Regions from separate parts of the Priestia sp. 53B2 genome, predicted to be linked through region 2. Evidence: riboswitches for the same ligand, from Rfam matches in the RefSeq annotation. Region 2 holds a riboswitch; each other region holds the start of a gene.
What was found. A riboswitch is a leader RNA that binds a small molecule or an ion and turns the genes downstream of it on or off. The one in region 2 is predicted to bind cyclic di-GMP.
Positions count from the first base shown of each region.

Region 1: it holds a riboswitch for cyclic di-GMP, as region 2 does, so the genes downstream of both, ACN6NE_RS23800 (AbrB/MazE/SpoVT family DNA-binding domain-containing protein) here and ACN6NE_RS16540 (anti-repressor SinI family protein) in region 2, are expected to answer to the same signal.
Region 3: it holds a riboswitch for cyclic di-GMP, as region 2 does, so the genes downstream of both, ACN6NE_RS30360 (anti-repressor SinI family protein) here and ACN6NE_RS16540 (anti-repressor SinI family protein) in region 2, are expected to answer to the same signal.

Region 1 covers NZ_JBLZXA010000027.1:632,013-637,298, forward strand. The annotation lists gene ACN6NE_RS23790 (HNH endonuclease signature motif containing protein) at 1-622, opposite strand, end outside; gene ACN6NE_RS23795 (helix-turn-helix domain-containing protein) at 639-860, opposite strand; cyclic di-GMP riboswitch class I at 1,668-1,752, shown strand; gene ACN6NE_RS23800 (AbrB/MazE/SpoVT family DNA-binding domain-containing protein) at 1,988-2,455, shown strand; gene ACN6NE_RS23805 (DUF8096 family protein) at 2,430-2,543, shown strand; gene ACN6NE_RS23810 (hypothetical protein) at 2,613-2,792, shown strand; gene ACN6NE_RS23815 (YhcN/YlaJ family sporulation lipoprotein) at 2,965-3,630, opposite strand; gene ACN6NE_RS23820 (hypothetical protein) at 3,822-4,052, shown strand; gene ACN6NE_RS23825 (GlsB/YeaQ/YmgE family stress response membrane protein) at 4,438-4,704, shown strand; gene ACN6NE_RS23830 (hypothetical protein) at 4,942-5,136, opposite strand.
Region 2 covers NZ_JBLZXA010000020.1:471,487-476,772, reverse strand. The annotation lists gene ACN6NE_RS16560 (glycosyl hydrolase) at 1-1,463, shown strand, start outside; gene ACN6NE_RS16555 (acyltransferase) at 1,529-2,077, opposite strand; gene ACN6NE_RS16550 (hypothetical protein) at 2,425-2,619, opposite strand; gene ACN6NE_RS16545 (helix-turn-helix domain-containing protein) at 2,830-3,180, shown strand; cyclic di-GMP riboswitch class I at 3,278-3,364, shown strand; gene ACN6NE_RS16540 (anti-repressor SinI family protein) at 3,379-3,507, shown strand; gene ACN6NE_RS16535 (histidinol-phosphatase HisJ family protein) at 3,615-4,406, opposite strand; gene ACN6NE_RS16530 (HPP family protein) at 4,639-5,196, shown strand.
Region 3 covers NZ_JBLZXA010000041.1:32,179-37,464, forward strand. The annotation lists gene ACN6NE_RS30340 (nitroreductase family protein) at 1-281, shown strand, start outside; gene ACN6NE_RS30345 (cold-shock protein) at 644-844, shown strand; gene ACN6NE_RS30350 (AbrB/MazE/SpoVT family DNA-binding domain-containing protein) at 1,398-2,093, opposite strand; gene ACN6NE_RS30355 (anti-repressor SinI family protein) at 2,349-2,453, shown strand; gene ACN6NE_RS30360 (anti-repressor SinI family protein) at 2,526-2,687, opposite strand; cyclic di-GMP riboswitch class I at 2,668-2,752, opposite strand; partial or broken gene ACN6NE_RS30365 (RNA polymerase sigma factor) at 2,893-3,009, opposite strand; gene ACN6NE_RS30370 (hypothetical protein) at 3,065-3,442, opposite strand; gene ACN6NE_RS30375 (Alp7A family actin-like protein) at 3,460-4,644, opposite strand; gene ACN6NE_RS30380 (MFS transporter) at 5,243-5,286, opposite strand, start outside.

The DNA.
Region 1 (5,286 bases), on a different contig from region 2:
AAAGAGTTAAAATACCTTTTTCAAGAGAATAACCTATGCTAAGCATTTTAGGTAAAGCCCATAATGGTATAAAATCTAAAAAGTTTGATGTTGTGATTTTGATTCTTCCAGGTCTTCTTGTATACTCTATTTTCTCATCTAATTTATACTTTACATGATTCTCCACTACTTTGATTGTTTCCTCATTTTTTAAATCTCTGATACTCAAATTCATTAAAAAAATATCTCCATCTACCAACTTAAACCCTAATTTATTACTATTGGATAATTCGAATACAGTTACACCCGATGGGCCTGTGACATTAATAGTTCCTAATAATAATTTAGAATCTAAATCAGGTTCAATGAATAGTTGATCTCTATTATTTTTTGTTCTTTTTATATTTTTCCACCGATAGACGGTTGCATCATCAATTTTTAGAACCCCGTAATGTACTTCATCATGACACGCTGGACATATAGCTATCATATGTTTTTCATCATGGGTTTTATAAATTGCCCACTCTTGAATGTGATGAATATGAACCCGATAATTAGTACATCCTGGATTTGCACATTTCATTCCAGCCTCTTTAATTAATCGCTCTTTCATGTCCTTTTTTACTGGAGGTCTATTTGCCAAGTGTATCTCCACCTTTTTAGTTTTTCTTTGAGCCATCTTCTTTATCAAATTCGTATAAATCATCCACTTTTCTATTTAGCACCTTTGCTAACATAAATAATTTATCAGCACCTGGATAATTATTAACTGCAATCCAATTAGATAATTGAGTTGGTGAAACACCTACTTTTTTAGCTACATGTTTTTTTAGATATCCTTCCTCTTCAATAATTTTGTCGGTTTTACAAATTAACTTCATTTTCATCGCCTATGTCATAAATTCGCTTTATAGTGAACAAGCTCCTTCCAATAAACTTCAATAACAATCAAAAAATATTTAAAGGACAAATTCTGATATTTAATACTGCGCCCTCCTATTTATCAAAGAGTTGAGTGGCGGTTATCGTGACGTTCTATATGACGTAGATATGCAGAACCAACGCTATTCTAAAAATTTCAACTATGATAGTTATAGGTATTTTTAGTTGTCGTTAAGTCAGGGAGTATCTACTATGTAGATGCTTTGGAAATGTGTATGCTTTTTTAAATAGTTTCAGGGGAGTTTATTTAGCGGATAAATAAATGATAATAAAAAATGAAAGATTACGAGAAATTCATTTCTTTTCGAGGCGAAAAGTACTTAGAGCCCTAAACTAGTGAATTTGCGAAGGTGATTAAAAAGAAAACTAGAAGCATCTAAACGAGGTTATATGATAAGAGCTCAGTAGTAAAATATTCTGGTATTTCATCATACTACAAGCCTTATACATAAAAGAGAGTACATAAATTCAGTACAAGGAATTTATGTACGACAACGAACTAAAATAGTAATTCAACCTTTCAGGCATATAAGCGTAAGTGTTTTATAGCAACAAGTAATTTGAAATATATCTTTTGACTCTCAATTGGAACGTAATTGTTATTTAATTATATCTTAGGTATTGGATGGATTTATATGTAAAATAAATCGTAAGACCTAGTGAACTTTCCTCGTTTATCAACTATACTGATTTATGTAAAAAATTCATATATTTCTAATTATATAATTAAATGTAAAATAATAACAATAAAATACAGGCAAACTAATCGAAAGACTCAGATGTAAAACCAAAGGTCTAAGGTCAAATGACTATGACAGCTTGTTTACCTGGTAAAAGGAGAATTTAAAGTGAGAGAGTTTTTTAAAAAAATCTTCAAGTGTAAGGCTAAGAATCAGCATAAAATAGAAATTTCTTCTGGGAGATGTATTAGATGCGGAAAAGAAATTGGTAGGTGATAAGTTCCTGCATGAATGTACGAAGTGTGGTATGAAGAATAGTATTTGTTATCTAAACCCTTTTTATTATATGATGTTGAATGTGTATTTTAATGAAGGAAGGATCGTATATGAATCTTAAAGTAAGAGTTCAGAAGTCAGGAAAGATTCAATTATCGGATGAATTTATTACTTTATTAAACCCTAGTAAGAATAACCCAAGTATAGAGTTCTTTATACATAATGCAGATATTGTGGTAAGAAAGTTTGATTCTTTAGGAACTGTTAACGGATTGGAACCTATTAGACGACATATACATCAAAATGGATATGTTGTTATTCCAAAACAAATAAGAGGGAAATTATCATTAAAAGAAAATGACTATTTAGAAATACATAAGCGAAGAGATACTATTGTAATGAAAAAAATTGTTATTAAAACCAATGTTATTAAGAGATGTTTAGTGACTGGTGAAGAATCAGAAGATAATCTTGAGTTTTTGAATGGGAAATTAATATTAAGCAAACAAGGCCTTGGAAAATTAATTTCAGAGATAGAATCAAAATTTTTATATGAAAACAAAAAGAAGAGTTGTTAGTATAGTTAGCCCTTGTATTAAAAGCAGCGTGGACGGCGGTAGGTTTCTGCGTGAATGTACCAACTGTGGTATGAAAAAGAATATTTAATAATTTCCTCTTACTCCCTGTTATTTATTTAGATAACCTCTACACAATATAATTAAGGGGTGAATCTTTATGACAGATAACAATGTTGGTTTTGGAGTTAGTGGAAATGCAGATACTAGACAAAAAACTAATATTTCTAGTGAAGCTACTATGATAAATAAGGTAAAACAAGATAACTTCGAAAAGCTTAACCATCAATTAAATTCAGTATCCGATGATGCATTTAGAGCAGATCGTGATGAAGACTAAATACGTAAATATTGTCTTATGTAAATGTGCGAATTGCGGATTAAAAAAATATATAATAAAAAATCCCTCTTAAGTGGAGAAGGATAAACATAGATGAAACCTCCTTATAATCCAAGGAGGTTTATCTTTTCTAGAACATAGTAATTGACTTACTACGCATCATCCTTTTAATTTAACGATTGTTAGGAAATACTCTTCGAACGGTTTCAGTAAACTCTTCAAATAGACCATCTCTTGACGCGTCTTCATTAATCCGGTTTCCGTATCCTTCCATACGATTCACAAAATCAGGATCGGATGACACATATACATTTCGAATATCCCGATCTGTAGCTTTAACTTGATCTGAAATCTTCTTTTTTAAACGATCGGTCACTTCTCCGTTTGCTCCATTCTTTAAAACAACAGCCACGTATGCATTTCGGTTTGTAACAATCACATTCGCAGTGTCTACTTCGTCTAATTTAGCAATACGATCTGCAGCCTTATCAGCTACTTCTAATCGTGTTTGATTATTGTCATTATTATTATCATCCCCATTAGGATCATATCCAACATTTAGTGGCCCATTGTTGTTACGAGCATTCTGTGCTCTTTGTTCCGAAGGTTCTTCAGTTGGATCGGGCTCAGCTTCATCCTTTTTATCATTCCAATTTCTATCGAGTTGGTCCCCAACATTTAGTGGTCTATTGTTATTACGATTGTTCTCTGCCTTTTGTTCCGAAGGTTCTTCAGTTGGATCAGGCTCAGCTTCATCCTTTTTATCATTACAACCAAAAAGGAATCCTACAGATAAAATGGTTGATAGGAGACCAAATAAATATTTTCTTTTCTTCATCTTGTCTTCACTCCTTGTAATATTCGTATATCTTTTAAAATCCGCATTATTTTCAAGAATAATTACAGGGAATAATATGAAAATGAAAAGGGGTAGTATCATTTTCCAGTATATATAAGTAAAGTCGTCAAAAAATAAAGGCGTTGGAAGAGTATGTTCTTTCAAACAAATATAAAAGAGGTATTCGCATAATGAACAATTTACGCTGGTTAACTTCCTTATTTAATTTCGGTCGCAATAATAGAGGGATATTTGGGAAGAGACGGAATAACAGAAGCGGGATGTTTTCGTTATTGGGGCTTGGGATTGGGGCTGTTGCCACTTATGGGATAACAAGAGGGCGTGGAACTAAGATGACACCAGCAGCCGTACAAACAATGACGAGTAGAAGCCAAATGAAAAACGGCATATCTAACCAATAAAAGATAAGCATACTTTCTCTACGATATATAAGTTGAAGACTAACGATAACTTTAATTATGGTAACAACAGATTTAATGTACACATATATTAATGGTTCACAATGCTGTTTGCAAAAAATAAGAGCCCCTGGATTTAACAAAAATCCAAGGGCTTTTCAATATTACTTAAACCTCTTGTTTTCTAATACGCTCACTTTTGCGTTCGTTGATTTTCCTATTTGTTTCGTGTGCTTAACCAGTCGAATGATAGTATTAAACCTAATTTATGTGATGTTTTCTTAAACTAAGCTCCTCTTGATTCTATGGGGGACAAAATTTCCGTGAATAACCGACCTCTTTTTTGGGAGAAAATAAAGGCTGTAATTTAAAAAGGAGGTTATAATTTATGTCATTCATATGGATGCTAATTGTTGGAGGCATTATTGGTTGGTTAGCAGGTTTAATTACAGGACGCAATATTCCAGGAGGTATTATTGGAAATATTATTGCGGGTTTTATTGGAGCATGGTTAGGTGGACTTATCTTTGGAGAATGGGGACCAGACATTGGAGGATTTGCTATTATACCTGCTATTATTGGTTCCATTATTTTAGTGTTAATTGTAAGTTTTATTATGAGAAGAATACGTCCTGGCAATCGTATCCATGCATAATGAATAAGAAAAAACAATAAAAGAGAAGCTTCTTATATTTATAAGGGGCTTCTCTTTTTATGAGGAAGTAAATATTTAAAATATACGTAAGAAAAGTATTAGTTGATTGACAAAAACGAGTATTACTTATGTGTTTATTCAGCTACTATCACTATTAATAAAAGCATTGCTACAGGTGAGCGTTTCTTAATACAGCTATAATAATGAATTCCCATTTATAGTTAGGAGAGCTTTGTATTATGGGTTTTGTTGTTGGTTGGTCGTTGTATTACTTCCTTGATTCCCCATGCTACCCATATTGCTCATATTAGACAATTGAGGAAGAGACATCATATTTTGAAGTTGTCCACCACGTCCTGTCATCATACTATAAGCAGCTGCTCCGATACCAACAGAAGCTATAATCGGTAAGATTTGAATGTTGTTTTTCATGACATGTTCACCTCCTTATTTAAATGGATTGAATACAGCTATATATTTTGTATTTGAACATTTTCTAATCAATAAAATATTTTCCTTTTTAGAATGATTTTGTATGAGTGAAAAATGATGCCATTTTAAATGCCGACATTTACGTTTATA
Region 2 (5,286 bases):
TTGCACTTTATCTGTCGCTCACTCTTTTATTAATCGGGATTATCTATGTAGTTACTAATAAACCTAATAAATCCCCTACCATAAAAAAAATTTACTCCAGTCAGATTTATGAAGCTGAAAAATCTATATTAAACGGAGCAAAAACAAGCAAAGAAGTTAGCGGTTATTCCGGAGATGGATACGTAACTAATTTTCATAAAAAAGATGATTCTGCTATTTTTATTATCGATGCACCTCGAGAAGGTTTGTATAAATTAGCTATACGCTATAGAGTTTCAAGCGGAAATGGAGAAAAACACGCTGCGGTAAATTTAAATAGTGAACCCTCTGTGCAAATAATATTAAAAGAATCTGATAAATTTAAAGAATTGAATGTGGGGAAAGTACTGTTACATGAAGGAAAAAACACTATAAAAATAAGATCCGGATGGGGTTATTACGATTTAGATTACATTAAACTTACTCCTGGTTCTGCATCGAATACTTCCACATATAAAAATGACAAAGCTTCGATTAATAAGGAACCTGTAAATCAACATGCAACAAAAGAGACTAAATCATTAATGAATTTTCTTATAGATCAATACGGAAAGAAAATTTTATCTGGCCAACAGGATATGTCTGGTGTTCAATGGCTAAATAATAATATCGGCAAGAAGCCTGCCGTTGCAGGGTTTGATTTTACTGATTATTCTCCGTCTAAAGTTGCTTACGGACGTCAATCAAATCAAGTAGAAGAAGCAATTAAATGGCATGAGCAAGGAGGAATCGTTACATTTTCATGGCATTGGAACGCTCCTAAAGATCTTATTAAACAACCTGGAAAAGAATGGTACAAAGGATCCTATAAAAGTGCAACGACCTTTGACCTTCAATATGCTATGAATCATAAAGACTCTGAAGATTACCACTTGCTTTTACGGGATATCGATGCAATTGCTGTACAGTTAAAAAGACTGCAAGATGCTAAAGTTCCAATCCTATTTAGACCGTTGCACGAAGCCGAAGGAGGATGGTTTTGGTGGGGCGCCAAAGGTCCTGAACCAGCAAAACAGCTATACAAACTGATGTATAACCGCTTAACTTACTATCACAAAATTAATAATATTATTTGGGTATGGAATTCTGTATCTGAAGATTGGTATCCAGGTGATAAATATGTAGATATTGTCAGTTATGACTCCTATCCTAAAGCTGGGAACTACAATGCTATAAGTTTACAATATGACCGACTGAATTCACTTGTAAACAACAAAAAGCTTGTAAGCTTATCAGAAAATGGACCGATTCCTGAACCAACTGATTTGAAGGATTATCATATCTCATGGAGTTGGTTTCTTACGTGGAAAGATGAATACTTGAAAGATGGTATTATAAATAGCCGAGAGCATTTATTGAGGGTTTATAATAGCCCTTATGTCATTACACTTGAAGAACTTCCTGACCTTCAAATTTATAAATAGCTATATAAGAACATCCCCATTAATAGTTTAATGGGGATGTTTTATGTAACCTTCACTATAATTTTCTATTCTCTGATCCATCCGTCTTTTATTTCTAAATTTTTAACCATTTTTGCTGGAGAACCGGCTACTAGGACATTAGGTGGTACATCCTTATTTACTACACTTCCAGCTGCAACAACAGAATTTTCACCTATTGTTACACCGCTCAAAATTGAACAGCCTCGTCCAATCCAGACATTATTTTCAATCACTACTTGCTCACTCTTTAAAGAATCATTAGAATCTACAAGATGATAGTTACTGTCGATTATATTTGTCAACGGACCTATCTTTACATTATCCCCGATTCTAACTAATCTAGCACAACCTATATCTACCCCGTAATTAATAAATACATTATTTCCAAATACTATTTTCGATTCTTTGTTCTCTGTATTCAAGCTTACTTTTATGGGACGCCCAGTAATTGATAAGTTGTCTCCTGCTACAATCTGGCCTTGAGATTTTACTGAACAGCCCCCTCTTAATCGTGGTAACTTACCTGATTTTGAAAGTTTAAATTTTAACAAACTTCCCTTAGTTACTGCAAATGCTTTGTCTACAACTGACATTCAACATAACTTCCTTCCCATTATTATCAAATATCTTCAAAATACTACATTATTGGTTACAAAGGAAGTACTTTAGGATAAATAGGTATATATTTACTAAGAAACCTTATTTAAGAAGAGACTTTTCTATTTGTAATTTCGTTTCATGTTCTCGTTAAATATATTTTTATTACTCGCTTGATTAATAAACAGATTATCATACAAATTTTCCTAGTATAAATTAATGAATTTATTGTATATTGTCTAAAAATTGTGCTACCCGCTTAAAGCATTCTAATGATTATAAATAATTCCTTTAGAGGTAGGAATTATTTATCTTAATGACAAACTCTCTTTTCCTTTATCTTTTAAGGAATGCTGTAGATATTCATGCGATTCGGTCCCGCGCCAAGCTCGCCTCTCATGCCTCCTGTTCCAAATTCCAGCTGTTTATAAAACGCATCTTCTCGTTCACGTTCCGTCATGTCATTCATTTGTTTTTTTAATTCACTTTGTAATTCATTATGATTGATCCATTTATTCCATTCGTTGTTCCACGTCACGTTCATCTCTCCTGTCTTGTGTTTATCTATTAGTATTGTGAACGATTCATATGAACTAGATATGAATTTTACCAGAGACCTTTGTATCAAAATGATTTTAAAGTTAAAAATATTTTTCTTTATAAAGAACATTTTTTAGGATAAACACGTACTGAATAAGTGTATATGCATTATAATGAACAAAAGACATAAAAAAAGGACGGGCTGAATGTGGTAGGAGCCAAAATTAAAAGTTTGCGATTAAAAAAAGGATATTCAATTACACGACTAGCTGAAAATGCCAAAATTTCAAAATCATATTTATCTCATTTAGAAAAAGGGCTAAACAATAACCCTTCTCTTCACATGCTTAATAAAATTGCGTCTTCCCTTAATACAACGATTGATGAATTAATTGAAGCTGAGATTAGTCATCCTGTATCATCTTCAAAACCACTCATTAACAAAGACTGGCTTTACTTAATTGAGCAAGCAATTAAAGACGGCATGACCAAAGAAGAGTTTGTGGAATTTCAATGTTATTTAAAGTTCAGAAAAAAAATGAACTCACCAATTGATTGATTTTTATTTTTATAACAATCGACCTATTTCGACACATTTTATGAAATTTTTGCTATAAAATAGCCTGAGTTACCAATGTAAGAACTATTACAAATTCTCCAGACAAAGGCAAAACTATTGAAAAAAAGTGACGCAAAGCTTCAGGTCTAAGGCCGCTTTTGGCTATGATGGCTGGGTTCCCTGGCAAAGGGTGGATGAATGGTAATGAAAGAAGAAAATGTATTGTCAATCGATCAAGAGTGGGTAAGTCTTATCCAAATAGCTCGCACACTCGGACTTACCGCAGAAGAGGTCCGGAAATTTTTATCGGAGTTTAAGCGGAAGTGAATTTTAAAAGCACACTCTTGTTTGAGCGTGCTTTTTCCAGTTCTCCTTATTCTTCTAATGGATAAAATTTATGTTTTTCGTTATGAAGAAAATGAAATACGCTTATATTAAATGCGAATTCCTTTTCCCTGACGCTGATCAAACGTATAAATCTCCGTAAATCCGCATTGCTTTGCCATTTCAACCGCTTCTTTCATATGTGCTCCTGCGGTTTCTGCAAAGTGCGAATCAGATCCAATCGTTAAGATTTCTCCGCCTAAATCACGGTACAGCCCAACAACTTCAAGTGCCGGCAGCGCCTCACCCAGCTTCCCTCTTATACCTGAAGTATTAATTTCAATTCCGATATTGCGCTCGATTGCTTTTTTCAAAATATCTGCAAGAATATCTTTAAATTGGTGAAAGTCGTAAATGCCATATTGATCAAACGTATAGCGCTTCATTAAATCTAAATGAGCCAGCACATCAATATCCGCTTCGCTTACGAGCTTATACATTTCGTTAAAATAAGCACGGTAAATTGCTTCTTTATCATTAAGCTCCAAATGTTTACGAAGCTTGATGTTATTAATGTTGTGAACAGATCCTAAAATAAAATCAAAGTTCTCCTGCTGCATTGTTTTTTGATATTTTTCTTTCAGATAGTGCGGCTCACAAATTTCAATTCCTTTTTTAATCACTAGCTGATCTTGAAACTGATCTCTGCATTCCGCTAGTTCTCGTTCATATTTATCAAAATCCATATGACCATACGTTGGCGCTAATGGATTTAATGAAAAGTGCTCGGTAAAACAAATTTCGTTTATGCCGTTTTTTACAGCCTGTTCGCACACTTCTTTCATGACTGCCTGTGAGTCAAATGAATTGTTCGTGTGATGATGGTAGTCTACTAGATACATAATTTAGTCACCTCTAGGTATATTATACATTTCTCCTGCTCTTACTGCACATAGAGACCCTTTTCTCCCTTATCCCGCCTTTTTTCGTTCATCAAAAGTATTTCCAATAAAAAAAGATATTTTTCCTCTTCCAGTAATCCTTCTTTTCTTATAAACTAACTTAATATAGCAGATGTTCTGACATACAACTTGACAAACAACTTTTACTTACAAAAGAGAAAGGAAAGAAGAAATGCAAATTGAAAAAAGTTTCTCTCAAACAAAAAGCCCCTTTCTATCTTACTTAAGCTCTTATGCTAAAAAGATGAAAGGAGAACTAAAAGAAGAACCGAAAATTAATTATAGAGATGCGGTCGTTTCTTCAATCGGAGGCTTAATTGCGATTATTATCAGCAGCGCGATTGCACTAGCGCTTGGTTATCCAATGGCGCTTGCTCCGATTGGCGCGAGCTGCGTACTTGTTTTCGGGGCACACAAAGGCCCTTTATCACAGCCTCGCCACGTGCTTGGAGGGCATTTGCTCGCAACCGTTTCTGCACTTATTATCTGGAGTTTATTTCATCGAAGTCTCATCACCATAGCGATTGTGCTTGCCTTCGTTCTTATTTTAATGATTCTTACAAAAACCGTTCATCCTCCCGCTGCAGCTAGCGCGATTGTCGCAATTAATACTCAGGCAGGCTGGGGATACTTAGGTATTATTATGATTTGTGCATGTGTAGTTGTACTGATTTCTACCGTGTATAATAATTTATTTCAAGACCGGCAGTATCCCAGGTATTGGGTTTGATATATAAAAAAGACGTCTTCTCATGGAAGACGTCTTTTTTATTTGTTTTTACCTACTAAGTTGTTTGCTTTTTCAAAGTCTATTTATCAG
Region 3 (5,286 bases), on a different contig from region 2:
GTCTTCAAAAACAGTTTCCTTCATACGCGGATAACTTTCCAATCTGGTCAAACCAAGCATCTGGAATGCATCAATTAGTAATATGGGCTGCATTAGAATCAGAAGGTTTGGGGGCATCACTACAACACTATAACCCACTTATTGATGAGGAAGTTAAAAAGGAGTGGAATATTCCTTCTAACTGGAAGTTAATTGCCCAAATGCCCTTTGGTAATCCAACTTTACAGCCAGGTGAGAAAGAATTTCAGCCTATTGAAAATCGTGTAAAATTCTACAGCTGAAATTGAAACAAAGAACTTTTGAAGACCCTAGTTGCAACTATTAAACCTCTAGGTTTTTCTTTTTGATTAAACGAAACAAAAAAATAGCTTTCAACATATAAATGATGAAAGCGAAAGATAGTCTGATACAAGTGATTACTTATATTTTATCAAACATACGTTCGGTTGTCAATTAATAGAGAACAAGGTAAGGCAGGGCATCAACATCGCTATCCTTTAGCCGTCTAATAGAAAGAATAATTTTGTAGAATTAGTCAATGTAATAATTCAAGTTTAAAATATCTTTATTCAGATAATATAATAAATAAGCTAGATTTAATTCATCATCTAGTTTATTTTCTATATCGTAGGAGGAAGTAAAAATGGAACATGGTAAAGTGAAATGGTTTAATGCTGAAAAAGGTTTCGGGTTTATCGAACGTGAAAATGGAGAAGATGTGTTTGTTCACTTCTCAGCTATCCAAGGGGAAGGCTTTAAGTCCCTGGATGAGGGACAAGAAGTGAGTTTCGATATTGAACAAGGACAACGTGGTCCACAGGCGACAAATGTAAATAAAGCGTAAGAATCTATAGTGAAGACCTACTGATGTATTGTATTCCCTATCAGTAGGTCTTTCTGTTTTCCCCTGATCTACTCCACATAATGCAACCATTAAAAAGGTAAGAACTGTCATTGATTTCATAAAAATTGTTCTTCATAAAAACTCTCCTCTTTTTTATATTTTTATAGGAAACGAAAAAAGCACCTTCTAATTAGAAAGATGCTTTTTCATCACAATCATTTATAAATAAAAACCTAGTTAAGGGACGCTTTTAACATACAGTGAAACACTCTCTAACGAAATTAACTTTTGTTTTGCGTATGATTGCCCATTCGATGCAAATTTCAGCACTTTAGAGAAATGCTCATTTCCCTACTTGTATTGGTTCTCATTGAAAAAGCCAACTTATTTAATAAGAGTATTGTTCTCAACTGTCTCTTTGATAAAAACAGGGATGTTATTATAAATAATAAAGTAGGTTTCCTTCTATTACAAAATTATTAGTAACCTGAATTCAACTATAAAAGAAAACATCCATTTCTTCTGGATATAAGTGTTTAACTCGTATTTCGTTCTAAGTAGCTTTCTTTATAACTAACTTATCTCCTTCTATTTTAACTTCCAAAACGTCACCGTTATTGACGTTTAAATAATTCCTTAGCTTTTTAGGGATGTTTAAGTATTTATCTTTGTTTACTACGCGCGATTGCCCAGTAAAGAAAAGATTTCCTTCTGTAAAAAACTCATATCGGTGTTTTTTTGCAACAATGGTGCCTTGGTCTTTAGTAAAAAACTGTAATTGCATACTTACTTCTAGATTAAATGATTCCAATAAAAAATTAGGAAGCCTTATCTTCCCTTCTTTTATTTTAAGTAAAGATAACCTATTTAATTCAGGTTCTATAGGCTCTTTTATTAGACCTGGGGATTTATTCTGTTTTCTTTTTTTGTAGAAAATAATATTCTTGTTAATTAATTTCACTCCTATTTTTTCACATAAATTCATATCATGTATTTCACGGAGTATCTTTGGAATTACAATATAGCCTAAATGATCGATAGTTCTAATTAAATTGTTCAACTTCATTTTTTTCTCTAAAAATACCGGTGAAGCTTCAATCTGCTTCATAATAAAATAATTTTTGTAGGTGAAGAATTGTATTGTAGCAGATGGCTGGATATTAACATGCTTTAAAAACAGAGGTGGTATCTTTACCCTCCCCATATTATCAATTATTAAGTATTCTTTAAGTGATTCGTCCTCTTTCATTAATAAAAATCCTTTCAAATGTACTTCATAAATAAAGGTTAACTTTGAATGTACCCACCATTTATTTTTTATGCCTTTATTAGCATACCTATGTTATTAAATCTTGATTTTTTATAAACTAAATAAACAGAGGGAATTCCAAATGTATTATTAATAAGAAAATAATAGGTTAAAAGTAATATTTTTAACATTATGGGTTATATTACAAATTAATTTGTTTTATAATAGGACAAGTTGTAGAGGAGGAATATTGCAATGAATAATTTAAACCATGATACTACCCTTCCCCAGGAATGGCTAGCTTTAGTTAAAGAAGCGATGAATTCCACCATTACTCCAGAGGAATTTAAGGAGTTTTGAATAGAAAATCTCAAGAATTAAATGACTATAAACAACATTAATTATAATTAATGTTGTTTATGGTTAAAGTGTTTATTTGCTTTCTAAGAACTTCTTAATTTCCTCAATGGTTAATCCCAATTCTCTAGCTTCCTTTATAAGTTTGACCCATTCTTGACTTAGTTCTTGTGCTACTAATTGTCCTTTACTGTCTATAAAAATTACCTCCAGATATTCAGGGGGCTCAGCTGCCATAGCCACTTGACCTTAGACCTGTAGCTTTGCGTCCTAGTCTTTCAACTAGTTTGCCTTTATCTCAATATGTAAATTTATAAATATCTTACTATATAATGGGTGTCGAATTATGTAAAAATAAGTATTATCATTTATTTTTTAAAACCCTTTATAACCTATTACTAATTAATATAAATAGCATTATAAAAAATAAATAAATATCCAGCTAATCACTACCTTGCTTCGCATACATCTTTCTCAATAAAGATTTTGCTCGATGAAGCCTCGCCTTAACTGTTCCCACGCTAATATTTAAGGAAGTAGCAATCTCATTGTAAGGTAAATCTTTAAAATAAAAACAGAAAAAACCACTAGTATGTTTCTAGTGGCTTTACTGTTTAAAAATCGTTATATTCTTCTAAGTCGTCATCGTCTAATGAGCCAGATATATTTTCTAAATCTGCAATCTTTCCTTCTTTCAGTTGGGGAACCTTTGAAGGCTCTTCTTCTTTGAAGGAATCGCTTCCTACAAAACCTGTTGTTTTTGCTAATGCCTTTAAATCAGCTAATTCATTCTTGATATGTTCAAACATTTCGTAGGTTTTTTTGTCTTCAATTGCTTTTCTTCCTGTAGATGAATCATCTAGATCACGCAGAATTAAAGATGAAATATAATCCCCTAACTTGCGGGATTTTGCATATTTAGCTAGTTTATTATAAACTTCATCACTCAATCGATTTGTCTTAATCGTAAACGCATTTTGACGCTCTGACATCCCCATCACCTACGTTGTTAGGATTTAACGGCTTTCTTCTCTGCTGCTTGCTTCTTTTGAACGTAACCAATACTACGAATCTCTAAGCCAAATAAATTTAAATGGCGGCTATCTTGGGGAACCTTATGATACTTCTCCGTACGTTCTTCTCCAATTTTGTCACGCATACTATTCATGATAGCGACTTCTAAAGTAGGAGCTACCCCGCCGCAGTATACATACTTACGCAGTTTATTTGCTGGTGGTGGTGCGACATCATTTAATTTAGCCAATAAGATTTCCACATATTCTCGTAGTGAAGATTTGATTGTGCTTGTTAAATCAATGGATTCGCCTGTATTCTCGTTTTTCAATACAAACTTTTGCTTACTGTAGTTATCAAGAATAAATTGATCAAAGGCACGTAAGTCTGTAAATAATTCTAGGAATTTCTCTTTGCGCAATTTATCAATATGCGCTAAATACGGAATTCCTTCAATGCTCTGGAACGATTCACGGCTATTGGCAGCCTTCAACCCTTCAGGTAGAATAACCACATCAATGGAACCTCCACCAATATCCACCATGACCGTTTCACATTCTACATACTCATTCGCATCTTCACGATCTTGAAGTGTTAAGTCTTTTTTTAACGCAAAACGTGCACTTTCTCCCTCTTTTAAGCATGCACTTTCTTCTACTACTACCTTTAAGGTATTTTCAAATCCAGGTGTATGCACAGTAAACGAATGGTCGCCTAAAAAGCGATTAGCCATGGCTTTTTGAGCTGCCCCAAATGTGCTCTCTTTCTTAAGTAGCCAGATTGGTAACATGGTAGAAAAATAGTCAATTTCAATTGTATTGTCTTTTTTATTTTTCGCATGTAACGCATGGTAATACGCAATGGCAGCTAAAAAAGTGATGTATGGAATATGACTTGTAATTTTATTATGTAATTTATTAATGTGATTATTAGCTAGCAATTGACTAGCTGCAATGTCACCTACTAAGAAATAACGCTCTTTCTCTTCGCCCTCAATGGTTGTAGAAAGTAAAATGCGCTTCTTAAATTCTTCTGGAGCTGTAACCGCATCTGTGAAAAAGGAGTCGGCTGCTTCTTTTTGAAGTTCAACTACATTCGTTGGAAAATCAAATAGATATCCATCCATAATGTTCATATCAACAGAGTTACCGCAGTCTTTATTAAAACGTGAAATTTTCATTTATAAACACCTCATCTTTTAAGTTGAACTTATATTCAACTTATTGTACTTGATATAGGATAAATATTCAATATGTGGGAGCAACTAAGTTATCTACAAAACATTACATCTATCAACAATTATTCAAATTAAGTAGAACTTGTATCTATAAACAATATTCAGACTCAATACCTTATTTGCCTTACTTTATAGCTTCAACATAAAAAGAGCCTGCATCAAAAATGACGCAGGCTCCCCTCTCTTGCTAAAAATAATTCTCATGTTCATTTGCCCATGTGAGGCCCTTTCGTTACGTATAACGGTTCATAACGAGAGTACCATTCGTTAAATCACAATACCTACTTGTCAATTGGGATAATACATTTGCTGAAGTCGCTGTTACGTCTTTCAAAACCGAACCAGTCCCTTCATTAAGCTAAGTATTTAACCTTTCACAGTATTCAATTCTACATGATATTGATACTGTACTATATGTGTACCACGTCTTTTAGAATTAAAACATAACGTATTTTATTCTATTTCCTTTGGTTGTACTTTTACAACGAAAATGCTTTGTTTTTCATTATAGGTATTTAGATAAGCATTCATAACTAATTTTTTACTCTCCTAATTCTATACCTTCCTGCTTTGTCTCCTCTTTTA